DNA from 2 places in the Bovifimicola ammoniilytica genome. Region 1 is predicted to be linked to the other one. Evidence: a T-box and tRNA genes for the amino acid it is inferred to sense, from the RefSeq annotation. Region 1 holds a T-box; the other holds one or more tRNA genes.

Region 1 (12,083 bases):
CTTCTAAGGTCGGGTCTAGCCTTGTAACAAATGCCGCTGCAACTATCCTTGCAAATGATTCGTTTTCTGATTTGCTGCTGAATTCAACACACATTCTGTTATAATTAATATTTTTCCCATTTATTTTGTCAATATTTTCCATTATCATTAATCTTCTCCTCCATTCAAATCAGCTATGGCATTTTCCATAGAATCATACTTTTTTATAATTTTATTAAGTCCTGAAAATAACAATATCTTCTCAACATTTCTCCCTACATTTATCACAGCTACCTTTCCCCCAAGACTATGTACCATTTTATAACGCCCCATAATAACACCTATACCAGAGCTATCCATAAATTCTGTTTTATCAAAATCAAATAAAATGTTTCTGATACCATTATCATATATTTTCTTGTCCGCCATTTTCCTTATCGCAACCGCATTATGATGATCTAATTCTCCATTAACGTGGATTATCAGCGTTTTCAAATCAATTTCGTACTCACTTTCATCATATTCCTGATTAATTAATTCTTCTTTATATCTCATTTCTTTCTCCCTCCCGATAAAATATTTTCAATATAGATTAGTTTGTCATAAATTAAGCATTTGTTTTATCTTTCTTTTAATTTCCTAATTCTATATGGTTTCCACAAAATCTCTGATATTTGATTAAAATTTTGTGCATTTTTCTAAATAAAAAGAAGGACAACTCTTCATAAGCTATCCTTCTTGTGTACTTTAAATTCCATTATATTATATGGATTATGATTATTTATCAGTAATGGCTACAATTCTTGCCTGTACATTCTCAGTTGCTTTCGCATCAAGTCCCTCTGTCTTAGCAAAGGTGTCATTAATAAGACTTGATAAATTCTTAAGTGCTCTTTCCTTGTAGCCTGCTGCCGCTGCTACATCCTGACCTAATGCTAACGTATACTGCTTCTCATATGCCTCACCAAGCTTGTCTGCTGCTGAAACATAATCAATAGAAGTAAAATTATATAAGAAGCATTTTGTTAAATCTTCTATTGCCTTATCATAAGCCTCTAATGTATTAGCTGAAGCTAACTCATTTCTGCCATTATTATAATAATTAGCTGCTGCCTGATTATATACTTCTGGCTGAATCGAATTGTATAATGTGGTAAATGTCTCGGAACGCGCATTATTAGTTATCTTCTGTAATGAATCTGCACAATTAATATAGTCTTTGGTATTAAAATAATTAATTGCAGTTATAAGGTTATCATAATCTGCAAGAATCTGTGTGTTTTCATTTCCTTTAGAATCAAGCTGTCCTGATAAATCTGTCTTTTCACCCTCTAATGATGCTATCTTACTCTCTAACTCTTTCTTACCATTATTAAGTGTTTCTATCTGAGAATTTAACTTTAATACTTCTTTATTATGACTATCTTTAAGAGTTTTCTCCTTAGTAGGAACTAATAAGAAAAATGTCATTGCAACACCGATAATCAGACCTATTACAACGTTAATAACTGTAATCATTCCTGAATTAGATTCCCTGTATACACTACGTCTTTTAGGTATAATCACATCATATCCATTTCGTAATTCCTTTTCGGTCTGTTCCTTATCATAATCACGTATTTTATCTTTCTTGATTTCTTTACCGATATCAATTCTCTTGGTATCTGTTTCAATATTTATCTCTTTCAGATATTTTTTAGCTAACGGATTATTTGTATCAATCTTTAAGGCTTTCATAATAGGCTTTCTGGCTCTATCATAATCGCCTTTCTTCATATACAATAATGCAAGTAATAAATGCCCCTTAATCAGGTTAGGATTAGTATTTAATACTTTCTTAAGCTGGATTACAGCTAAATCATCGCTTCCCTGCTTAGCATAATTTAAAGCATAATTGTATTTCTTAATTGTCTGGTTGATTGTATCTAATCTCACAGGATTAGACTGTAATCTCTTTATGTAATCATCTGCAATATTCTTATCCGGCTGGAAATTCTTACTTATAATCCATTCCGAAAAAGCCTGTACTGCCTCTCCCATTTCGAAATATACCAGTCCTAATAAATTTCTTGCATTTGTATTCTTCTTATCAAGTCTTACACTTCTTCTAAGTAACTCACATGCACCTGTCAAGTCTCTAATCTGGGCTTTTGCAAGTCCCATATTATAATATGCATTTGACAATCTTACAATCTTCTTATATACAGCCACATCTGCTCCACAACTGTTACAGAAATCGTTACTTGAAAGTACGCTGTTACATCTATAGCATCTCATCTTAATTTTAATCTCCATTCTGCAGATATTTTAGTCATTATTCTTCATTTCTTTTAACATTTCAAGCACAACATCTGTTATATCTTTGATATTACTATTGTATATTGCATCTTCTGTCTCATCTACTTCAAGACTTGGACTGAATTTCTTTATTTCTTCATCATAATTAATCATAGGATTACCCTTTCTTTCTAAATAAATATTATCTGTATATCTTAAATCTATCTGCAAATACTATTAATTCTGCAAATTATTTTTATCATGTTAATTTTTTGGTATGCATATGTCTTAATCCGGCGAATTAACTTTAATTCTGCAGGCTTTTTTTAATCTCGCCAACTAAATATAGTGAGCCTACGCAGAAAAGCACATCTTCTTCTTTTTTCGCATCTACAGCCTGCCGGAATGCCTGACTTACATCTTCATTTACTGAAATGTTCGCCTCACAACCGTATTTTCTGAAATCTTCATAGATTTTATCTGTCTCTAAGCCTCTGTCCGAATCTATTCGTGTTATATATACATTCTTTACTTCAGTTTCTGATAGCTTAGAAACCATATATTCATAATCTTTATCCTTAACTACTGAAAACAAAATGTTCTTATCACCGGTACATTCATATTCATTAAATGTTTTTATGAACTCATCTATCCCCGGGCCATTATGCGCACCATCTAATATGATACCCGGCATAATCATTTCCATTCTGCCCTCCCAGTGTACATTTGCAATTCCTGACTTAACTAAATCTTTCATATTCCTTATCTCCGGCATACACTCAATTGTCTTAATAGCGACAGCCGCATTCTGTACCTGATACTCAGATATAAAAGGAACTGAGAATATATCATTTAAATAATACTCACTAACTATTGAAAAATCAACACTTTTATTCGTTTTTTTGATTATTTTATAATTATCTACAAGAACTTTTACTGTTTTCGCCTGCATTTTTTCTGCAACATCACTAATCACATCTGATACTCTCTCATCTGCTCCCCAATATATTACGGGAACATATTTTTTAATAATTCCCGCTTTCTCCACAGCAATCTTCTCTATCGTGTCACCCAAATATTCCATATGGTCCATTCCGATTGAAGTAATAACTGTAAGATATGGTGACAGCATAGAATTAGTTGCATCAAGTCGTCCGCCAAGTCCCGTCTCTAAGACTATGTATTCCACAGCTTCTTTATTAAAATTCCACATTGCCATAAGAAATAAGAATTCAAAATATGATGGATGTGGATAATCCTCTTGTTTCATCTTATCCACGACATTTTTTACCTCATTGAATGCCTGTACAAACTCTTCATCACTTATTTCTTTGTTATTTATTCGTATTCTTTCATTAATATGTACAAGGTGTGGCGAAATAAAAAGTCCTGTTTTCTTCCCACAATTGACAAGTACATTAGATAATATTGCACATACTGTACCTTTTCCGTTAGTACCTGCAACATGTATAATCTTCATCTTGTTACTCTCGTCTTGTTTTATTCCTAACTCCTCTAGGAATCTTCTTGTATGTTCAAGAGAATTCTTACTTGTGAACTTCGGAATATTATCTATGTATTCTACAACATCTTCGTATTTCATACTAATCCTCATTTCTGAGTGGTTTATCTCCATTCAATTGTTTAACAACGATTATAGGAATTATTTTATGATTTTGCAAGCAAATGTTATCACGTAATTTCGACAATTAGCTAATTAGCCTAATCTGTTTTTAGATTTTTCTCACCAAATGCATCAAACTCATTAAAAAAAATCTATTACCATACCCGCTCAAATAAATAGCTGTATGAAAAATCACATACAAAATTTGATTTTCCATACAGCTAAAAACAAATTATCCTTATTTCATAAGATGAGCAAGTTGTGTCTTAACCTGTTCCATCATCTGCATATATTTAGCCTGCTTTGCTTTCTCTTCTTCAATCTTAGCAGCAGGTGCTTTGCTTACGAATTTCTCATTAGAAAGCATTCCATTAGAACGTGCAAGTTCTTTAGAAAGCTTCTCTTCTTCTTTCTTAAGTCTTTCTATTTCTTTTTCAATATCTACTAATTCAGCGAATGGCATATAGATTGTAGCTTCAGGTATAACTGTTGATACCGCATCTTCACCGATTCCATTCTTATCTGTCTGTATAATAACCTCGCTTGCATATGCTAAAGTCTGGAAGAACACTCTGCCCTCTTCAAATATACCTGCAACCTTATTGCTTTCTGTTACAACATATACCTGTGCTTTCTTAGATGGTGGAACATTCATTCCTGCTCTTACATTTCTGATATTGTAAACAGCCTGTTTGATTAATTCAACATCCTCTTCTTCTTTCTCGAAATTAAATTCGTCCTTATATTCAGGCCATTTTGTTACCATAAGTGATTCCGCATCTTCATTTAATGTACAATAAATCTCTTCTGTAACGAATGGCATATATGGATGAAGTAGCTTAAGTGATGTTTCAAGAACTGACTTAAGGGTGTAAAGTGCCGCATCTTTTGTTGTGTTGTCTTCACTGTATAATCTTGGTTTAACCATTTCAATATACCAGTCACAGAACTCTTCCCAGATAAAGTTATAAAGCTTATCTGCAGCAACTCCTAATTCGTATTTATCGATATTTTCTGTCACATCTTTAATAAGTTTATTTGCCTTTGATAATATCCATTTATCAGCATCTGTAAGTGTGCTTACAGGAACTTCCTTAATACCACCTTCAGGCATATTCATCATTATGAATCTTGATGCATTCCATACTTTATTAGCAAAGTTTCTGCTTGCTTCAACTCTTTCATAATAGAAACGCATATCGTTACCAGGTGCATTTCCCGTAATAAGTGTAAATCTCAATGCATCAGCACCGTATTTATCTATAACTTCAAGTGGGTCAATACCATTTCCAAGAGATTTACTCATCTTACGACCCTGTGAATCTCTTACAAGTCCATGGATTAAAACAGTGTTAAATGGTACCTTTCCTGTATGTTCAAGTCCTGAAAACATCATTCTGATTACCCAGAAGAAAATGATATCATATCCTGTTACAAGTACACTTGTTGGATAGAAATAATCTAACTCTTCTGTCTTATCTGGCCAGCCAAGTGTTGAGAATGGCCATAATGCTGAACTGAACCATGTATCAAGTGTATCAGGGTCCTGGCGCATCTTCTTACCACATTTTGGACAACATACTTCATTTTCTTTACTTACCACCATTTCGCCACAGTCGTCACAGTAAAATGCTGGAATTCTGTGTCCCCACCATAACTGTCTTGAAATACACCAGTCACGAATTCCCTCTAACCAATGATAATATGTCTTATCAAAATGAGGAGGAACGAACTTGGTATCACCATTTTTAACGGCTTCAATTGCAGGTTTAGCAAGCTCTTTCATACTTACAAACCACTGTTTTGAAACTCTTGGTTCAACTGTAGTATGGCAGCGGTAACATGTACCAACGTTATGCTCATGGTCTTCTACTTTAACTAAATATCCACCTGCCTCTAGGTCTGCTACGATAGCCTTTCTTGCCTCGTATCTATCCATTCCTGCATATTTAGGATATTCGTCAACAATCTTTGCATCTTCAGTCATTACATTTAATACTGGAAGATTATGTCTTAAACCAACCTCGAAATCGTTAGGGTCATGTGCCGGAGTAATCTTAACTACACCCGTACCAAAATCTATACCAACATAATCATCTGCTACAACCGGAATCTCTCTTCCTACTAATGGAAGAATTAAGGTTTTGCCAACTGCGTCTTTATATCTTTCATCATCAGGGTTAACTGCTACTGCTGTATCACCTAATAATGTCTCAGGTCTGGTTGTTGCGAGTTCAAGATATCCTGAACCATCTTTAAATGGATATCTTAAATGCCAGAAATGTCCTGCCTGATCCTCATATTCAACCTCTGCATCTGAAATAGATGTAAGACAATGAGGACACCAGTTGATAATTCTTTCTCCTCTATAAATAAGTCCTTTATTATAGAGATTTACAAATACTTCTTTTACAGCCTTGTTACAACCATCATCCATTGTAAATCTTTCTCTGTCCCAGTCACATGAAGAACCTATCTTCTTTAACTGTGCAACAATTCTTCCGCCATACTGTTTCTTCCATTCCCAGGCTCTTTCTAAGAACTTATCTCTTCCGATTTCTTCCTTAGTTATGCCCTCTTCACGCATTTTTTCAACAATTTTAGCTTCTGTTGCAATTGAGGCGTGGTCAGTTCCTGGTACCCATAATGCTTCATATCCCTGCATTCTCTTTGTTCTGATTAAGATATCCTGAATTGTATTATCTAATGCATGTCCCATATGGAGCTGTCCTGTAATATTTGGAGGTGGCATAACGATAGTAAATGGTTTCTTACTTCTGTCTACCTCTGCATGAAAATATTTCTTATTTGTCCATTTGTCATAAAGTCTCTGCTCAATATCAGCAGGATTATAATTCTTCTCTAATTCTTTTGCCATTATTGACTTCCTTTCTAATGTTATTTTAATAATATTTCCTAATAAGTAAAAACGCCCTCTTTGAAACATATCAGCTACATTCCAAAAAGGGCGTATATCACGCGGTACCACCTTTATTTACGACTATCATCGTGTCTCATCTTATCCTATAACGTGGACGGTTCCGTTATGACCTACTGATTATATAAAATATGCTGATGCTCTTTGCTATTACAAATCAAACATCTGCTTATTCTAATCTTCTATAAAATGTTCAGCCATACTGCTTAAAAGCTACCTTCAAAGGTCACTGCCTTAGTAATCTTTCAGCCTGCGAATTACTTTCTCTTTAAGGGTTAACCTTTTACTCCTCTTTATCACTGCATTTATAATATTAACTTTTTTAATGATAAAGGTTTTAAAAATATTTGTCAAGATAAAACCTCTAATAAACGCTAATTTTTATAAACCGATATTGCACATACAGATTGGAGAAAATCATCTTTGTACAGGCATTTGCATATATAAATATTGAAACGTTTGTATGAATTGCTAATTTGGCGGTATCATTTTCCGGCTCTTTTGATTATTTATGTTCATTCAACATCCAGAACATTTAAACCAAAAAGTCCGTCTATGCCACACACTTGATTTATGACGTATCGTGTGTGTGAGTTATATGCCGTCAGAAGCAAAAGGTCGGTGCAGTTAATCACCGTTCAAGCGAAGCGCGTTTGATTGGCTGCACCGTAATAAACTTTGCTGATGACGGCATTTACTCACACCAGATAAAGGAATTATGAAAGTGTGTGTCATAGACGGACACCTTGGCTTAATTGTCTGTCTGGTGAATGTACACAAAATCCGAGCCGAAAAATGATACCTGACAAATTTACGCAATTCCCACAAGTTGTTCCAATATTTATATATCAAATCGCCTGTACATATGATTATTAAATATATCTGTATGTGCAACAGGTTTATAAAAAAATCAGCGTTTATTAGAGTTTTTCTTCGTAGGCATCAAGTATTCCCATTAATTCAGTGCTGTTCTCTTTATCATTCATAATTATATTTTTAACCTCTTCTCTTGCATTGCCTATAACTTCTGTATTATAATCCAGCGATTTTTTGAGACTGTTTCTTCTATTCATCAAATGATTCTTTATTTCATTCATATCACTTGGATTAATAATTGCATATGCCTGACTTATCCATACATTCTGGTCTTTGACATTCATATTTTTTAATAACTGCACTAATTCATCTTCCGCATCAGCCAGTCTGCTCGATGCCTTATTATAGACTTCGTGTTCTTTTTTTAGTGTCAAATATGCACCCCATATTTTATTTAATTGATAGGCACTTTTTACACCATGTTTTTCGTATGAATATGTAAGTCGTCCCGCAATATTTACATATTTTAACTTGATTTTATTAAGCAATCCGATTGCCCTGTTATATTTTATCTCACTTAATCTAAGTTCATTTATTGTCTGATTATGGAGGTAAAATATTCCGGCTGCAAATATGGCTGTGATTCCAATCAGCAAATATATTAACAGGCTGGTATCTTTATTAAATGCATAATTGACTATAAGAAATAATAAGAACAACACTGCAAATGCTATTATTCCTATCTTTGAGGCACCATTTATAAGATAAAGTCTGTTCTTGTATTCCTGTATCTCCATCTTTAATCCGGCTTTTTCACCCTCTAAATATTTCATATCCGTCTTGACTGTCTGGCAATAACTTTCATCTTCTGACATCTGCTTTAAAATGTCTTTTATATCATCTTCACATTCTTTCATATGACTGAACTGCTTTTCAGATAATTTTGCCATAGAACGTCCAAAGTCTCTTCTATCCTTATCTAATACCACAATTTTTTTCGCAATGTTTTTCAATCTTTCTTCCTGTGTATCAGGTAACTCTTCTATTATCTGTATATCAGTAAGATAAGAATTTACTGTCTGATACTCAACCTTTAACTCTGCAATTCTTGAATTAGCACCCATTATTCTGTCACAACAATTCTCTATTGTCTGCTTCTTCTGTTCTAATGTCTCCGCCTGCATAGGCTCGGGTTTAATATAAACTGCCTCGTTATCTTCACTTGTTATCTCTAATTCGTCAAGATAATCCGTTTCTTCCGTTTTATTTCTTCTGAACAATCTCATCTCTATAGTGTCTCCTAACCTATATTACTTCTATAATCATTCTTCCACTCATCAAGAACTTCCTGAACATTCACATAATAATCATCAAGGTTATGTCTGCCATCATATATAAATGTCTGAGATAAATTCTCATATTCAGTTCCATTGTTAATCTGTTCCCAGATATCCTTAACCTCTTCACTGCATTTAAGAACCAGTTCAGAATTAATCTCATTCTCTTTAGTAAAATCAATGTCCTCCTTAATGCCTGAATATTTCATCGCAAATTTGACATTAATAATCTCCTTTAAGGCTTCATCAGATGATTTTAATTCGTACGAATGTTTGAATTTTTCTAATGCTTCTTTTAAATAAAACATTCTGCCCTCTATTTTACCAATTCCTAAGTATACCCCTGCATAGAATTCATTGCTTTCTCTTTTATATATATTGTTATTCAGAATATTTTCATATGTCTTTAACGCACTTCCAAGCTTGCCATTTTCAAAAAGCATATCAGCTCTTGTTTTCATTCGCTCTAACATTCCTTTTGAACTGATAGTCTTTAATTCCTTTTCAAATGCTTTGATTTCTGTTTCGCTGTAATAACGGGAAGATTTTATAATTATCATAACAAGCTCTGCGAAATTCATTCTCTGTCCCATTGCATACATAAGCTTTTGTGCAACCTTTGGCAGATTAAGATTGTTTTCAATATAATCGCAAAGTCCCTCATTAAAGAAACCATCATCTACAAAATATGCGTTATTGTACAGATAGTATGCAAATTCTTCAATAGAATATATATTTAAGTCTGCATCGGCTATCCTGTATGGAACATCTGCTTTTCTACTGCATAAAATCAATCCACTCATACACTTCTCCATTTCTTACAGATAATCTTCTATATCAATTACCCTTTTCACCATTTCTTCGCTTGACTTAAAGAAATCACCAAAGCCTAAATCTTTCACCACCACTATGCATTGTCTGTCATTCCTATAAGCTAACACAATCTCAATTCGTGTTGTCTTATTAGGGCGTGGTGGAAAGCCTCGTAAATCTATCACTATTTCTTTCTCACTCTTGCTAAGTGAAGATACTATTTTAAGTCTTAATTCTTTAGAATCATCTAATATTCCCTCTGCTCTTGCGCCTGCTTCGTACCAGTTGGTTCCTGCTTTTGACAATATGACTGGTATATTCTTGTCATCTTTTTCGACTTCTACTTCGATATTAACTAATGTTCTTCCCGAACATACAAACTGATAACTGTCAGCATTACCTATACCAATCTGACTAAGATTAGCGTAGCCTGCACCCTTAACAAACAGGTTATATCCCTGGAATACTCTTCGTTTACTGCATAAGAACCTTATCGAATCTTCCATCCATTTCTCATAGAAGCCGACACCTGTCAGGAATACTGCTGACACAATATGTTTACTACATAACTTCTTAAGAAGCTCTAAGAATTTCGTATCCATTTCTAGTCTGCCCTGTTCAGTCTGTAAATCACTCACTTTGAACTTCTGTGTCATATCCATCTCTTCGACTACAATCGGCTGTGGTACTCTTGCTCTTACAGTTGTGAGTAATCTTACCAGAAACTGATGCTTTGTAAAATCAAATATCAGCACATCATTTACCCATATTTCCTTTTTCTGTGAAATCATATAATATATAATGCTTTCTGAATGACCGATAATTTTTACGTGTTCCCTGTCATAGCCCATATCATTTAAAACATTTCTAATAAGGTTAACAAGAATACGGTCCGGATATTCAACTGTTACAGATATATAATCAGGCTGCACAATGTGATAATTGCTTTTAAGTATTTTAAACAATCCCTCGAAGAAATGCTTTAATATCTCATATCCCGTATAAGTATTGTTACTTACAACTATACTTTTCTCAGATAAAATTGTCTTAAGGATATCATCAGCTAATATAGCCTCGCCATTCTTTTCCCTAAGCAATGCATCATCACCTATGCACCATTCATCACTATTATTTAATTTTCCTATTTCCGTTGGAATAAGATATTTCTGTTCGCCTGCAATTGTACTTACTGAATCCGGCTCTGCCATATTTCCCATACAATACGCAATCTGCGTGTAATCTCTACACAAATCTATCGAAACGGATATTAAGTTGTTCGCTGTCTTTGTACTCAACTTAGTTCCTCCATATTTTAACATCAAAAGACATCTGTGCTACCTGAACAAATGCTTCACAAGTTCATTATTTACATAATATTTTCCGGCAAGTTCGCTTATCATTCCCTCTTGTTTCATCTCCATACACATAAGTATATCATTTAACATTCCATATCTTGACTGACTTGCCTCAACATTTCTGTCATCAAGCTGGTGGTCTTTACTCTCTGTCACGCGGCTTTCACCATCTGAAATCTCTGTTATATAATAATTTAACTTTTCTCCATAGAATAACGTAAAAGACTTTGTATACATTCCCGTAAAGCAACACTTCATCTCTTCAGTCGTGTACTCTTTCTCCTCATTATTACCTGTTTCAAGATAATAACTAATAAGAACCTTATCCTGTGGCTCTGCTCTGTATACTATCGTTGTCTTATCTAGTATTCTGTCCGGCACTGCAAACCATTTAGTGAACTGTTTATAGAAATCAAATATTATAGTCTTCTTATCTAAATATTTCATACAATCCATGCATATTTCCTTATTAGTATCAGAAATAGTCTTCTTATCAGACTGGTATTTAAGGTATGCACATTTGCATATATCCATAATATTTTTGTCAAATACCAGCTCATCACCTAAGTGTTTGAAAAACATATCATCTACTGGATTCTCCCTGATGAAATATTCGTGCGACATAAAGAATAAATATGCATATCTTATTACTTCGCTTGCACCTTTTTTATAATAAGAATCATAGATTGTAACCACACTTGAAATAAATGTCCTTGAAAATAACATCTGTGCAATAAGTCTTTCCTCTAAGTCCCTGCTTTCAAATTCAAATTCCTTAGAGACACGCCATATCTCCATCATTTCCTTAGTCGTTCCATAATAATATCTGCACAGATAATCTAAAATAATTTCATTGTATTTTCCCTTAGAAAATGCATAATTACAATATTCTAATAATTGCTTATCTTCTTCTATCTCCTTATCTTCCTTAAGTCTCCTTGAGC
Region 2 (12,083 bases), on a different contig from region 1:
TGTGTTCGAAGTGGAAAGACAGAAAGAATTCGCACCTGTTAAGAATAAAGAGGGTGTTGACTCGATTGATACAGCGAGAGAATTATTGAAACTCAATGGAGTAGAGATATAATTAAATCGCGCAGAAATGGAGATTAAGAATGAAGAAGATAATAGAATTAATCAATGACGAATTTGTCAAAGCATTTGATGAGTGCGGATATGATGTGAAATATGCTAAGGTAACTATTTCAAACAGACCTGATTTATGTGAATATCAGTGTAATGGTGCTATGGCAGCTGCTAAAGCATATAAAAAAGCACCGATAATGATAGCTAATGAAATCGTTGAAAAACTTTCAGGTAATAATATATTTAGTGAAATAAATGCGGTTATGCCGGGCTTTATTAACTTTAATATAAGTGAAGAATTTGTGGCCGGATATATTGATAAGATGAAGAATGATGAGATGTTTGGATGCAATAAGACAGATAATCCTAAGAAGATAATAATTGACTATGGTGGAGCGAATGTTGCAAAGCCTTTACATGTAGGTCATCTACGTTCAGCAGTTATTGGTGAAAGTATTAAGAGAATGACAAGCTATCTCGGGAATGATGTCGTAGGTGATGTTCATCTTGGTGACTGGGGACTTCAGATGGGTCTGATTATTGTTGAACTTAGATTAAGAAAGCCTGACCTTGTATATTTTGATGAGAATTATACAGGAGAATATCCTGAAGAACCACCATTTACAATTTCAGAATTAGAAGATATTTACCCTTGTGCTAATGCTAAATCTAAGGAAGATGAGGCATTCAAGGAAGAAGCAAGACAGGCTACATTTGAATTACAGAATGGTAATAAAGGTTATCATGCAATATGGAATCATATAATAAATGTTTCGATAAAAGATTTAAAGAAGAATTATGATAATCTAGATGTCCATTTTGAATTATGGAAGAAAGAAAGCGATGCACAGCCATATATTCCTGATATGATTAAATATATGAAAGATAATAATTATACAAGAATAAGTGAGGGTGCTTTAGTGGTTGATGTTAAAGAAGATACAGATACTAAAGAGATACCACCTTGTATGATTCTTAAATCTAATGGTGCAACGCTGTATAATACAACAGATTTGGCAACAATCGTTGAGAGAATGAAATTATTTAACCCTGATCACATAATCTATGTAGTAGATAAACGACAGGAGTTATATTTCGAACAGGTATTTCGCTGTGCAAGAAAGACTAAACTTGTTAGTGATAGTACAGAATTAACCTTCCAGGGCTTTGGTACAATGAATGGCAAAGACGGTAAGCCATTTAAGACCCGTGACGGCGGTGTTATGCGTCTTGAGAATCTTATTAAGGAAATTAATGATGCTGTATATGATAAGATAATGGAGAATCGTTCTGTATCAGAAGAAGAAGCAAGACAGACAGCTAAGATAGTTGGTTTATCAGCACTTAAATATGGTGATTTATCTAATCAGGCATCTAAAGATTATATATTTGATATTGAGAGATTTACTTCATTCGAGGGAAATACAGGTCCATATATTCTGTATACAATTGTTAGAATTAAGTCTATACTTAATAAATATGCAGAGAATTCTACAGTAAGCCATAACAAGATTCTTACAGCATTAAATGCGAGTGAGAAAGAGCTTATGCTTGTATTATCTAAATATAATGATGTAATTGAAAATGCGGTTTCGGAACTTGCACCACATAAGATATGTGCATATATCTATGAACTTTCAAATGCATTTAATAAATTCTACCATGAGACAAAGATACTCACATGTGAAGATGAAGAAAGAAAATCAGGCTATATTAATCTTATAAGTCTTTCTAAAGAGATACTTGAAAAGAGCATTGATTTGCTTGGATTCTCTGCACCTGACAGAATGTAATTTGTAATCGAAAAATTCGCTTGTAATTTGTAGAGTTTCGAAGTTTAAAAATTACTCTTTGTGACAATCTTAAAGACAATAAAAAATAAAGAGTTTCGTATTATTTGCTGATTAAATAATACGAAACTCTTTTCAAGTTCTAATATACAATATTATATCAGGTAAAATTTTAAGATGATATCTTAGATGTCAAAATATTAAGAAGCAGTAGTTTCTTTGTTAGAAGTAGTTTCATCTGAAGAAGTAGTTTCATCAGAAGCAGTAGTTTCATCAGAAGAAGTCTCATCAGTTGATTCTTCAGCCTCTTTCCATGCCTTTGAAATCTCTTTCTCAGAAAGGCTGTATGTAGTTGGTTCTGTATTAGCTGGCTCTTTATAAATGTAATCTTTATATATTGAATAACCAAAGAAACCTACGAATGCTACAATAACTAGAGTTGTTATGATAGCTCTTAAGACTTTCTCTCTTTTCTGCTTAGCAAGCATTTTCTTTCTGTTAGATTTCTCTTTTTTATATTGTTCTACTTTCTGCTGACTCATTTTTCATAAATCCTTTCTATCAATGTTTTATTATAGGGTACTTACAAAACAGTATAATAAATATATATTTTGCTTTCACTTCATAAATAATAAGAGATTAAAATGTAAAACACATTAACTTTATCTATTATATAACAAAATATGAAAATAATAAACAATAAAATACAAAATATAAAAAATATTTAGTATTTTATTTAGAAAATGCTATTAAATCAATATGATTTTTGTGTAAATTATATAAAAACAGGAAAAAATTCGTTGACATAAAGGCGGGTGTGTACTATATTATTTATGTATAGAAAAGTTCGTGAATAGTTAAGTCATTATTGGCAATTGCAGGATATTTGTTTGTATTTAGGACACTTATCTTAATCGTTCTTTTTTATAAAAAAATACTATAGAAATGGGGATACATGTAGATGGTAAAAAGTTTTGTACAGATTCTAAATATTGGATTTGGTATTATTAATAATACACAGCCTATTGAGGATAAGAATCCTGAAGTGATTATGGAAAAGGTATTAGCAATGGATGATCCGGCTCGTGATATTAGAATAATCGGATTTAGAACATATGATATGGATACTGATACCGGTGTGATGAGTAACCAGAGTGGAATCTATTACTTAGAAGGTGAAGAATTTACATATCCAAAAGTTGACCCAGAGATTACAGCATTTATGAAGAATGCAGGAATTGACTATGAAAAGGGTCAGCAGCTTATTAAGATTAAGAAACCTAATGTTTTAGTTTATCCATTCAATGCTAACGATGTAATTCTTGATACAGCCGCTGTTCTTATTAAGATGAAGATTAAGAAAGAAGAAGAGCGTAAGATTAGATTAGAAGAAGAAATCGTAACATATAAGAATAGTCTTGTTGAAGAGATGAAGAAAGCAGCTGAATATATTGAAAATAACCAGTTCAATACTATTCCGCTTGTTGACACAGGAGATAATTCTAAGGCACTTAACTTATTAGGTGATAAAGGTAACTTCCAGAAACATATTGAACATATGAGAAATATTCGTGTTGAGATAATGGCTATCGACAAGTTCTTAAGAGAGAATCAGATTTAATTAACAGAATTAAAAAATTAAATAAGAATTTACATACATATGGCAGGTTGCATAAGCACCTGCCATAGTGTGTTTTTATATAGTTTAGAAAATATATGTAAATGCTAACTGGCTTAAATATACAGCAAGCATTGAGAATACTGCAACGACAACAAGACTTTTCTCTTTATAAGCTAAGAATAATGCCACAACAGTACCACAGATAGAGCTTGCAACGGAATTAGTAGATGTGAAGATATCAGGAAATGTAAGTGCTGCTAATACTGCATATGGTACATAATATAAAAATGATTTTAAATATGTTGATTTAATCTCTTTTCTAAAAACAGCCATTGGAAGAACCCTTGGTAAATATGTTACTAAAGCCATTAATCCGACGGCAATCAGTGTTCTCGTCATTTTATCACCCTAAGTATATTACTAAATATGTGTAATATATATATCCTTTCGTTAGAAATAAAAATAATCTGTTATAATTTATACTTGTTATATATTTGATTTGCGTTAATTTATATTTGCGTTAATTTATATTTGTATTAATTCAATGATTGTATCAATTTTATATATGCATTACCTTGTATTTTCTTCGGAAACCGGAAATAAAAATGCTCCGATAGCAGAAGATATGACTGTTGCAATAATAATGCTGAAACCATAGGAAATAAAGCTGAATATAGGAATGTATCTTATAATACATACAATTGCAATTGACATTATGACAATTGTTAATACCGGTTTTGATTTCTTAGATGGTGGAATTATTATAGCGATGAACATAGCATATAATGCAATTCCCATAGCACCCTTAAGACTTGGAGGAAGAAGACTTGATGCACATGCACCTAAGAGTGTTCCTAATGTCCAGCCCCAAAATGGCCCTGTAATAAGTCCATACATATATGAAGCTGATAATGCCTTGGGCTCAGTGGCAGCAAGGGCAAAAGTCTCATCAGTTATACCAAAACTAAAAATAAGCCTATGTAATATTGAAGTTTTTTTCTCGACTTTCTGTGAAAGAGAGAGTGACATCAGGAAATATCGCAGATTAATAATAAATGTATTAAGTGTGATTTCTAATAAGGTTCCACCATGAATAATCAGGTTAGTTCCAGCAAGCTGACCTGAACTTGTGAGGTTTGTTACCGAAATCAAGACTGCTAACCAGATAGGGAGCCCTCCATTTACAGCCATAAAACCAAATGAAAAAGACACCGGTATATATCCCATGGCAATAGGAATACCTTTTTTAAAACCATATTTAAAATCTGATAGTTTATTATTGTTCATAATAATCCTCATTTCTGAGCGACTTGTTGCGAAGGGGCGGTGAGAAATTCGCGTAGGCGATTTCTCATCTGCCCCAAAAAGCTATTTGCTTTCGCTCTGAAACAAATAGCCGTGTAAAAAAATAATCGCATCAGCATTATTTTTTTACACTATCCTCATTTCTTTTGTAATATTAAACAAAACATAGAGATTATAACATTGCATTATTTAAAAATCAAATAATATTGAAAAAATATATCGAATGAAGTATTATTTAATATATTAAGTTCAAACAAAGAATAATAAAAATAATTGGAGAAAAATGTGAACGAAAAAGATATCAGATTTAAAAATATAATTATGGCATTTTGTCCACCGATAATATATTTATTTATAACAATGTTTGTTGAAGTGGTAGCAGATATAATAATATTTGTCAGACAGGCGAAAAGCACATCTAACAGTAACAGTTTTATATCATCATATAAATTTATGGATAATATAACGAATAATCTTGATAAATATTCATATCTGATTACATTTATTTCAGCAGCAATAGCAATATTTGTTTTTGGATATTATTATTTCAGACATAAAAATACTTATGAAGCTTATAAGTTATCTAAAGTATTTACAAGTCTTAAAGTAAACGATTATTTCAATCTTGTAATAATCGGAGCAATTGGAAGCGTAGGCCTTTCGAGATTCGTATCAATGCTTCCGCTTGATAATATAATAGGCAATTATGAGAATACCAGTAATGCATTATTATCAGGAAATATTATATTACAGATTGTGTCACTTGGAATTGTGGTTCCGATAGCAGAAGAATTAATCTATAGAGGACTTTTGTTTAACGGATTAACAAAGGTTATCGATGCAAAATATGCAATATTTGTAGCATCACTTGTATTTGGAGTATTCCATTATAATCTGTTGCAGGGAACATATACATTTCTATTATCGCTTATACTTATATGTGTATATATGAGATATAAATGTATTCTGGCACCGATAATTATTCATGCGTGTGCAAATATAGTTGCGGTAATATCAAGTTACTTTGGCATCTCAAGCTTTTTAAATAGAAATATATGGATATATCTGCTTATAATGGTAGTAGAATTGGTCATTGGAGTTATTAGTTTTGAAGTGATTATGAAAGAAGATTTGAAGTAAAAACAGAAAAATACAAAAAAAATAAAAAATTTAAAAAAGTTATTGACAAATATCTCTAAAATGGTTATACTATCCTAGCAAGTTCGATACAGGATAAGGCAACGGGATCTTAGCTCAGCTGGGAGAGCATCTGCCTTACAAGCAGAGGGTCACAGGTTCGAGCCCTGTAGGTCCCATCACTTTTAGAATGTATCTGACATATATGGCGGAATAGCTCAGTTGGCTAGAGCACACGGTTCATACCCGTGGTGTCATGGGTTCAAATCCCTTTTCCGCTACTGAATTTAAACCGGAACTTATTGTTCCGGTTTTTTTGTATAATATTATGTAAAAATATAAAGTAGCTTTCTTATTTATAAATTATATGATATATTATTCGATAGAAAATTACTTAAATGAAATATATAATTACATATTAAAGAAGTATAAAAGTTGCTTCAGAACGGAGGATATATGCGAGTTGGTTTAGGATATGATGTTCATAGATTAGTTGAAGATAGAAAACTTATACTTGGTGGAGTAGAGATACCTTATGAAAAAGGTCTGCTCGGACATTCAGATGCAGATGTGCTATTACATGCCATAATGGATGCGTTATTAGGTGCAGCTGCACTTGGAGACATTGGTAAGCATTTCCCTGATTCAGATGAAAAATATAAGGGAATATCAAGTATTAAATTATTAGAAGAGGTTGGAAAATTATTAGATGAGCATCTCTACGTGATAAATAATATTGATGCAACAGTTATAGCACAAAGACCAAAGGTAGGTCCTTACAGAGAACAGATGATTAAAAATATTGCAAATGCACTTAAAATTGATGAAAATCTTATAAATGTTAAGGCAACAACAGAAGAGGGACTTGGTTTTACCGGAAATGGCGAGGGAATATCATCACAGGCAATTGCATCAATAAGCCTTGCAACAGAGCAGTCTTATGGAGCACTTAACTGTGGTGGCTGTGGAAGTTGTACAGCCAGATAGACAATATAATATTGGACAATAAATTTAATAGAAAATAAATCCGGTATATGATTGATATACAAATATAAATAAAAATTGAATAAAAATTCATAAAATACAATCTGAAATTAAAAAATGCAATACACAATTAATATGAATAAGTGTGTTGCAAGGAAATAATTAATGTGATAATCTATACATTATTGTGAAATAGAGGCGAAAGGAGTTCTAATCAGAATGAAAATTTATAATACATTGACAAGACGAAAAGAAGAATTTGTACCGATAGAAGAGGGAAAAGTCAGAATGTATGTATGTGGTCCGACAGTATATAACCTTATTCATATTGGTAATGCAAGACCTATGATTGTATTTGATACAGTCAGAAGATATATGGAATATGCAGGATATCAGGTAAATTATGTAACAAACTTCACAGACGTAGATGATAAGATAATTAAAACGGCAATTGAAGAAAATGTTACTGCTGATGAGATATCTAAGAGATATATTGCTGAATGCAAAAAAGATATGAAAGCATTAAATGTTAAAGAGGCAACAAAGCATCCGCTTGCAACAGAAGAAATTCAGGGAATGATTGAGATGATAAGCAAACTTATTGAAAAAGGATATGCTTATGACTCAAACGGAACAGTCTATTACAGAACAAGAAAGTTCAAAGATTATGGTAAGCTTTCTAAGAAAAATATAGATGACCTGGAGGCAGGCCACAGAGAGATAAAAGTTGCAGGTGAAGAGAATAAGGAAGATCCGCTTGATTTTGTATTATGGAAACCTAAGAAAGATGGAGAACCATATTGGGAATCACCATGGAGCGAGGGCAGACCAGGCTGGCATATAGAGTGCTCAGTTATGTCTAAAAAATATCTTGGAGACCAGATAGATATCCATGCAGGTGGAGAAGATTTAATCTTCCCTCATCATGAAAATGAAATTGCGCAGAGTGAGGCAGCTAATGGTGTTGAATTTTCAAGATATTGGATGCATAATGGTTTCTTAAATATTGATAATAAGAAAATGTCAAAATCACTTGGTAATTTCTTCACAGTAAGAGATATAAGCAAGAAATATGATTTACAGGTATTAAGATTCTTTATGTTAAGTGCTCACTACAGAAGTCCTATTAACTTCAGTGCAGAACTTATGGAAGCTGCTAAGAACGGATTAGAAAGAATTCTTACAGCAGTAAGTAACTTAAAGCATATGGAAGAAAATCTTTCACTTGAAAGCATTACTCCTAAGGAAGAGGAAAATATCACTAAGGCAGATGAATTTACAGAGAAATTCAAAAAAGCCATGGAAGATGATTTCAATACAGCAGATGCAATTTCAGCAATATTTGAGCTTGTTAAATTTGCAAATACTACAATTAACGAGAATTCATCTAAAGAGTATGCAAAGAAATTAAAAGAATTAATTGTTACATTATCAGACGTACTGGGTATAATTGCCGAAAAAGAAGAAAGCATTGATGATGAAATAGAAAAACTTATTGAAGAACGTCAGACTGCACGTAAAGAGAAGAATTTCGCAAGAGCAGATGAGATAAGAGCATTACTTCTTGATAAAGGTATTGTGTTAGAGGATACAAGAGAAGGCGTAAAATGGAAGAGAGTTTAGAATTATTCGGTATAATTAAAAAAGGAATGGGCATAAGAGATATTGATTTAGTCGATTATTCACCTTTAGTATTAGCATATATCGGTGATTCTATCTATGAGATTATTGTAAGAACCTGTGTAGTAACTAAGGGTAATACCCAGGTTAACAAGCTTCATAAGAAGAGCAGCAGTTATGTTAATGCACATTCCCAGGCAGTGATAATTATGTCGTTAATGGATAAATTAACCGATGAAGAAATAAGGATATATAAGCGTGGAAGAAATGCAAAGTCAGTAACGATGGCTAAAAATGCAACCATATCCGATTATAAGAAAGCGACCGGTTTTGAGGCTCTTATGGGTTATCTGTATCTTAATAATGAAACAGACAGAATGTTAGAGCTTATGAAAAGCGGACTTGATTATTTAGAGAAGAATGAAAAATAGCAGGAATGGAGAAGAATGTGCCTGCAGAATGGAGAAAGTGTGAGATACGAAGAACTTACAATAGAGGGCAGAAATGCTGTAATTGAGGCTTTCAGAGCAGGAAAAACTATTGATAAAGTGTTTATACTTGACGGATGTCATGATGGCCCGATTAATACAATTACAAGAGAAGCGAGAAAACATAATACAATTATCAGTTATGTAGTAAAAGAAAGATTAGATCAGATGTCGCATACTGGCAAACATCAGGGTGTAATTGCGATAGCGGCCGCTTATGAATATGCGACAGTAGAAGATATCCTTGATAATGCCAAAGAGAAGGGCGAAGCACCATTTATATTTATTCTAGACAATATAGAAGATCCACATAATCTTGGAGCTATTATAAGAACAGCTAATTTAGCAGGAGCTCATGGCATAATTATACCTAAGAGAAGAGCAGTAGGACTTACAGCAACAGTTGCAAGAACTTCGGCAGGAGCAATTAACTACACACCTGTAGCTAAAGTTACCAACATTTCTAATACTATCGAGGAACTTAAGAAAGAAGGAATGTGGTTCGTATGTGCAGATATGGACGGAGAATTAATGTATAATCTTGACCTTAAAGGGCCGATAGGCTTAGTGATTGGCAATGAAGGTGAGGGTGTAAGTCGTCTTGTAAAGGAAAAATGTGATTTTACTGCAACAATTCCTATGAAAGGTGATATAGATTCATTAAATGCATCAGTAGCAGCAGGCGTACTTGCATATGAAATTGTAAGACAGAGAATGTTATAATTTTAATAAGTGGCAGAATGGAGACGGAAATGGATTATTCGGTTATGACGGACGAGAAACTCATAGAGTTATCAAGAGATGGTAAGGATGAGGTTATAGATTATCTTCTTGATAAATATAAAGGTCTGGTAAGACGTAAAGCCAGAACAATGTTCTTAGTCGGCGGCGATACAGATGACCTGATTCAGGAGGGAATGATAGGTCTGTATAAAGCTGTAAGAGATTATGATGTCAGAAAAGAAGCGTCATTTCTGACATTTGCCAATCTCTGCATTGACAGACAGATTTATTCAGCCATAAATGCTTCAAACCGTAAAAAGCACAGTCCGTTAAATAGTTATATTTCATTTCCGCTGTTAAATTTTTTAAATGACAATGTTACGAACGAATTATATATGGATAAACAGAATGTTAATCACAGGAATCCGGAAGATTTATATATTGACAGGGAAAATGTTCTTCATATTGAGCATATGTTAGAGAAAGAATTAAGTGCATTTGAATACGAAGTATTAAAAATGTATATAGACGGAGCAGATTATATAGAGATAGCTGAAAGAATGGATAAGAAACCGAAATCAATCGATAATGCCATACAGAGAATAAAGAAAAAGGTTAAATTTATAAAGTCGTTTTAAATATTGCTTGTTAAATAATTAATCATCTGATATAATATCAATGTTTGTAATATATATGCTGCCTTGGCTCAGTCGGTAGAGCGTCGCCTTGGTAAGGCGGAGGTCGGCGGTTCAAGTCCGCTAGGCAGCTTTTTATAATTGTGAGAATAGGGTAAGCAGAAGTTATCTGCTTACCCTAAAATTTATTTTACAGATAAATATTTATTAAAAAAGAATCTATTATGTAGATGGATATTCGTTATATAAGGAAAATTCATTATATAGATGTAAAGATTATATGCTATCCGTAATTTATGATTATGATTGCAATGTATAATTAAAAATGGTATCATAACTATATTATTTTAATGGTTTTATGGAATGATGGGCAGTAGAAAGGGTGAAATCAGATGGATAGAGATAAATCGTTAAAGAATAAAGAGTATAAACTGCTAGAAGTCGGCAGATGCGAGAATTGTGGCGGGATACTTAAAGATGCCGGAGTTGGAATATATGTGTGTTCACAATGCGGACATGAGACATTATCTCCGTTTGGCAAAGTTAAAAAATATATACAGGAAAATGGTCCTGATAATGCATATAATATTTCACAGGGAACAGGAGTACCTGTCAGCAGAATAGATAAATTCCTAAGAGAAGGCAGAATTGAGATACCTGATGGCTCTGATTGTTACATAACCTGCGAGATGTGTGGAACAGATATAAGATACGGAAGATATTGTCCAACATGTGCAACAAAGCTTAAAAAGGAGTTATCTAGTGCATTAATTGCCACAGAGATAGGAGAAGTTCCTAAGAAGAGCGGTAAAATGCGTTATATGAGTTTGGATGAAAGAAAATTATCGAATAAAGATACAAGAAAAAGATAAAGGCGAGATAGTATAGAAAGTTATGAATAAAAAACAGGAAACAAAAAGGAAAAGTGAAAATGAGTAACAAAGAAGATTATAATGATGGCAATGAGTATAAATTTGACAATATAGAGGTTGACAAAGATACTCATAAAAAGGTAAAGAAAAAAGGCGGAGCAGGTGTGAAAATATATTCTGTTCTGATAACATTACTTGCCGGTGCATTGGCAGGAACGACATTTTTTTATTACAGAAGAAGTAATAATGAGAAAAAGGAAGTTGATACATATGCAAGAATAGAAGAAAGTGGAAACAATGAAGTTAAATCAATAGTAAAAGATTATATGGAGAATGGAAAAGGAACAATGGCAATGCTTAGAGAACTTTTTCCAGAAAATATAGTTGTATATGCTTCTAATAAATATTCATTTTTACCGGTTGCCGATAACGTACCTAAAAATGATATTGACAACAAGAATATTAACAATCTTGAGAATGGTGAAATTGAGTATTTAAAGAATGATAAAGTTGTATCACATAAAGGCATAGATGTATCAAAATATCAGGGAGAAATCGACTGGGAGAAAGTTGCAGCAGATGGTGTGGAATTTGCGATGATTAGAATAGGATACCGTGGATATGGTTCAGGAGCACTTGTTTTAGATGAGACTGCACTTAATAATCTGGAAGGTGCAACTAAAGCAGGAATAAAAGTTGGTGTATATTTCTTCTCACAGGCAATATCTGTTAAGGAAGCTAAAGAAGAAGCTGAATTTGTAATGGAGAACATAAAGAAATACAAGATTACATATCCT

The links. The T-box of region 1 lies ahead of OCV48_RS05020 (valine--tRNA ligase). A T-box ahead of a tRNA ligase gene usually reads a tRNA of that ligase, here a tRNA-Val.
Region 2: it encodes a tRNA-Val, which carries the amino acid that the T-box ahead of OCV48_RS05020 (valine--tRNA ligase) is inferred to sense. The anticodon was not compared.

The regions. Positions count from the first base shown of each region.
Region 1 is NZ_JAOQJN010000003.1:249,942-262,024, forward strand. It holds gene spoIIAB (anti-sigma F factor) at 1-142, opposite strand, end outside; gene spoIIAA (anti-sigma F factor antagonist) at 148-534, opposite strand; gene OCV48_RS05005 (tetratricopeptide repeat protein) at 757-2,256, opposite strand; gene OCV48_RS05010 (hypothetical protein) at 2,287-2,487, opposite strand; gene OCV48_RS05015 (bifunctional folylpolyglutamate synthase/dihydrofolate synthase) at 2,564-3,859, opposite strand; gene OCV48_RS05020 (valine--tRNA ligase) at 4,119-6,758, opposite strand; T-box leader at 6,842-7,127, opposite strand; gene OCV48_RS05025 (AAA family ATPase) at 7,739-8,920, opposite strand; gene OCV48_RS05030 (hypothetical protein) at 8,935-9,774, opposite strand; gene OCV48_RS05035 (DUF5716 family protein) at 9,790-11,079, opposite strand; gene OCV48_RS05040 (DUF5717 family protein) at 11,119-12,083, opposite strand, start outside.
Region 2 is NZ_JAOQJN010000002.1:112,113-124,195, forward strand. It holds gene OCV48_RS02300 (UTP--glucose-1-phosphate uridylyltransferase) at 1-112, shown strand, start outside; gene argS (arginine--tRNA ligase) at 141-1,904, shown strand; gene OCV48_RS02310 (hypothetical protein) at 2,102-2,443, opposite strand; gene OCV48_RS02315 (hypothetical protein) at 2,863-3,522, shown strand; gene OCV48_RS02320 (AzlD domain-containing protein) at 3,607-3,921, opposite strand; gene OCV48_RS02325 (AzlC family ABC transporter permease) at 4,093-4,809, opposite strand; gene OCV48_RS02330 (CPBP family intramembrane glutamic endopeptidase) at 5,113-5,967, shown strand; tRNA gene OCV48_RS02335 (tRNA-Val) at 6,071-6,143, shown strand; tRNA gene OCV48_RS02340 (tRNA-Met) at 6,172-6,245, shown strand; gene ispF (2-C-methyl-D-erythritol 2,4-cyclodiphosphate synthase) at 6,421-6,951, shown strand; gene cysS (cysteine--tRNA ligase) at 7,168-8,571, shown strand; gene OCV48_RS02355 (Mini-ribonuclease 3) at 8,556-8,999, shown strand; gene rlmB (23S rRNA (guanosine(2251)-2'-O)-methyltransferase RlmB) at 9,039-9,779, shown strand; gene sigH (RNA polymerase sporulation sigma factor SigH) at 9,809-10,417, shown strand; tRNA gene OCV48_RS02370 (tRNA-Thr) at 10,475-10,547, shown strand; gene OCV48_RS02375 (hypothetical protein) at 10,807-11,286, shown strand; gene OCV48_RS02380 (glycoside hydrolase family 25 protein) at 11,346-12,083, shown strand, end outside.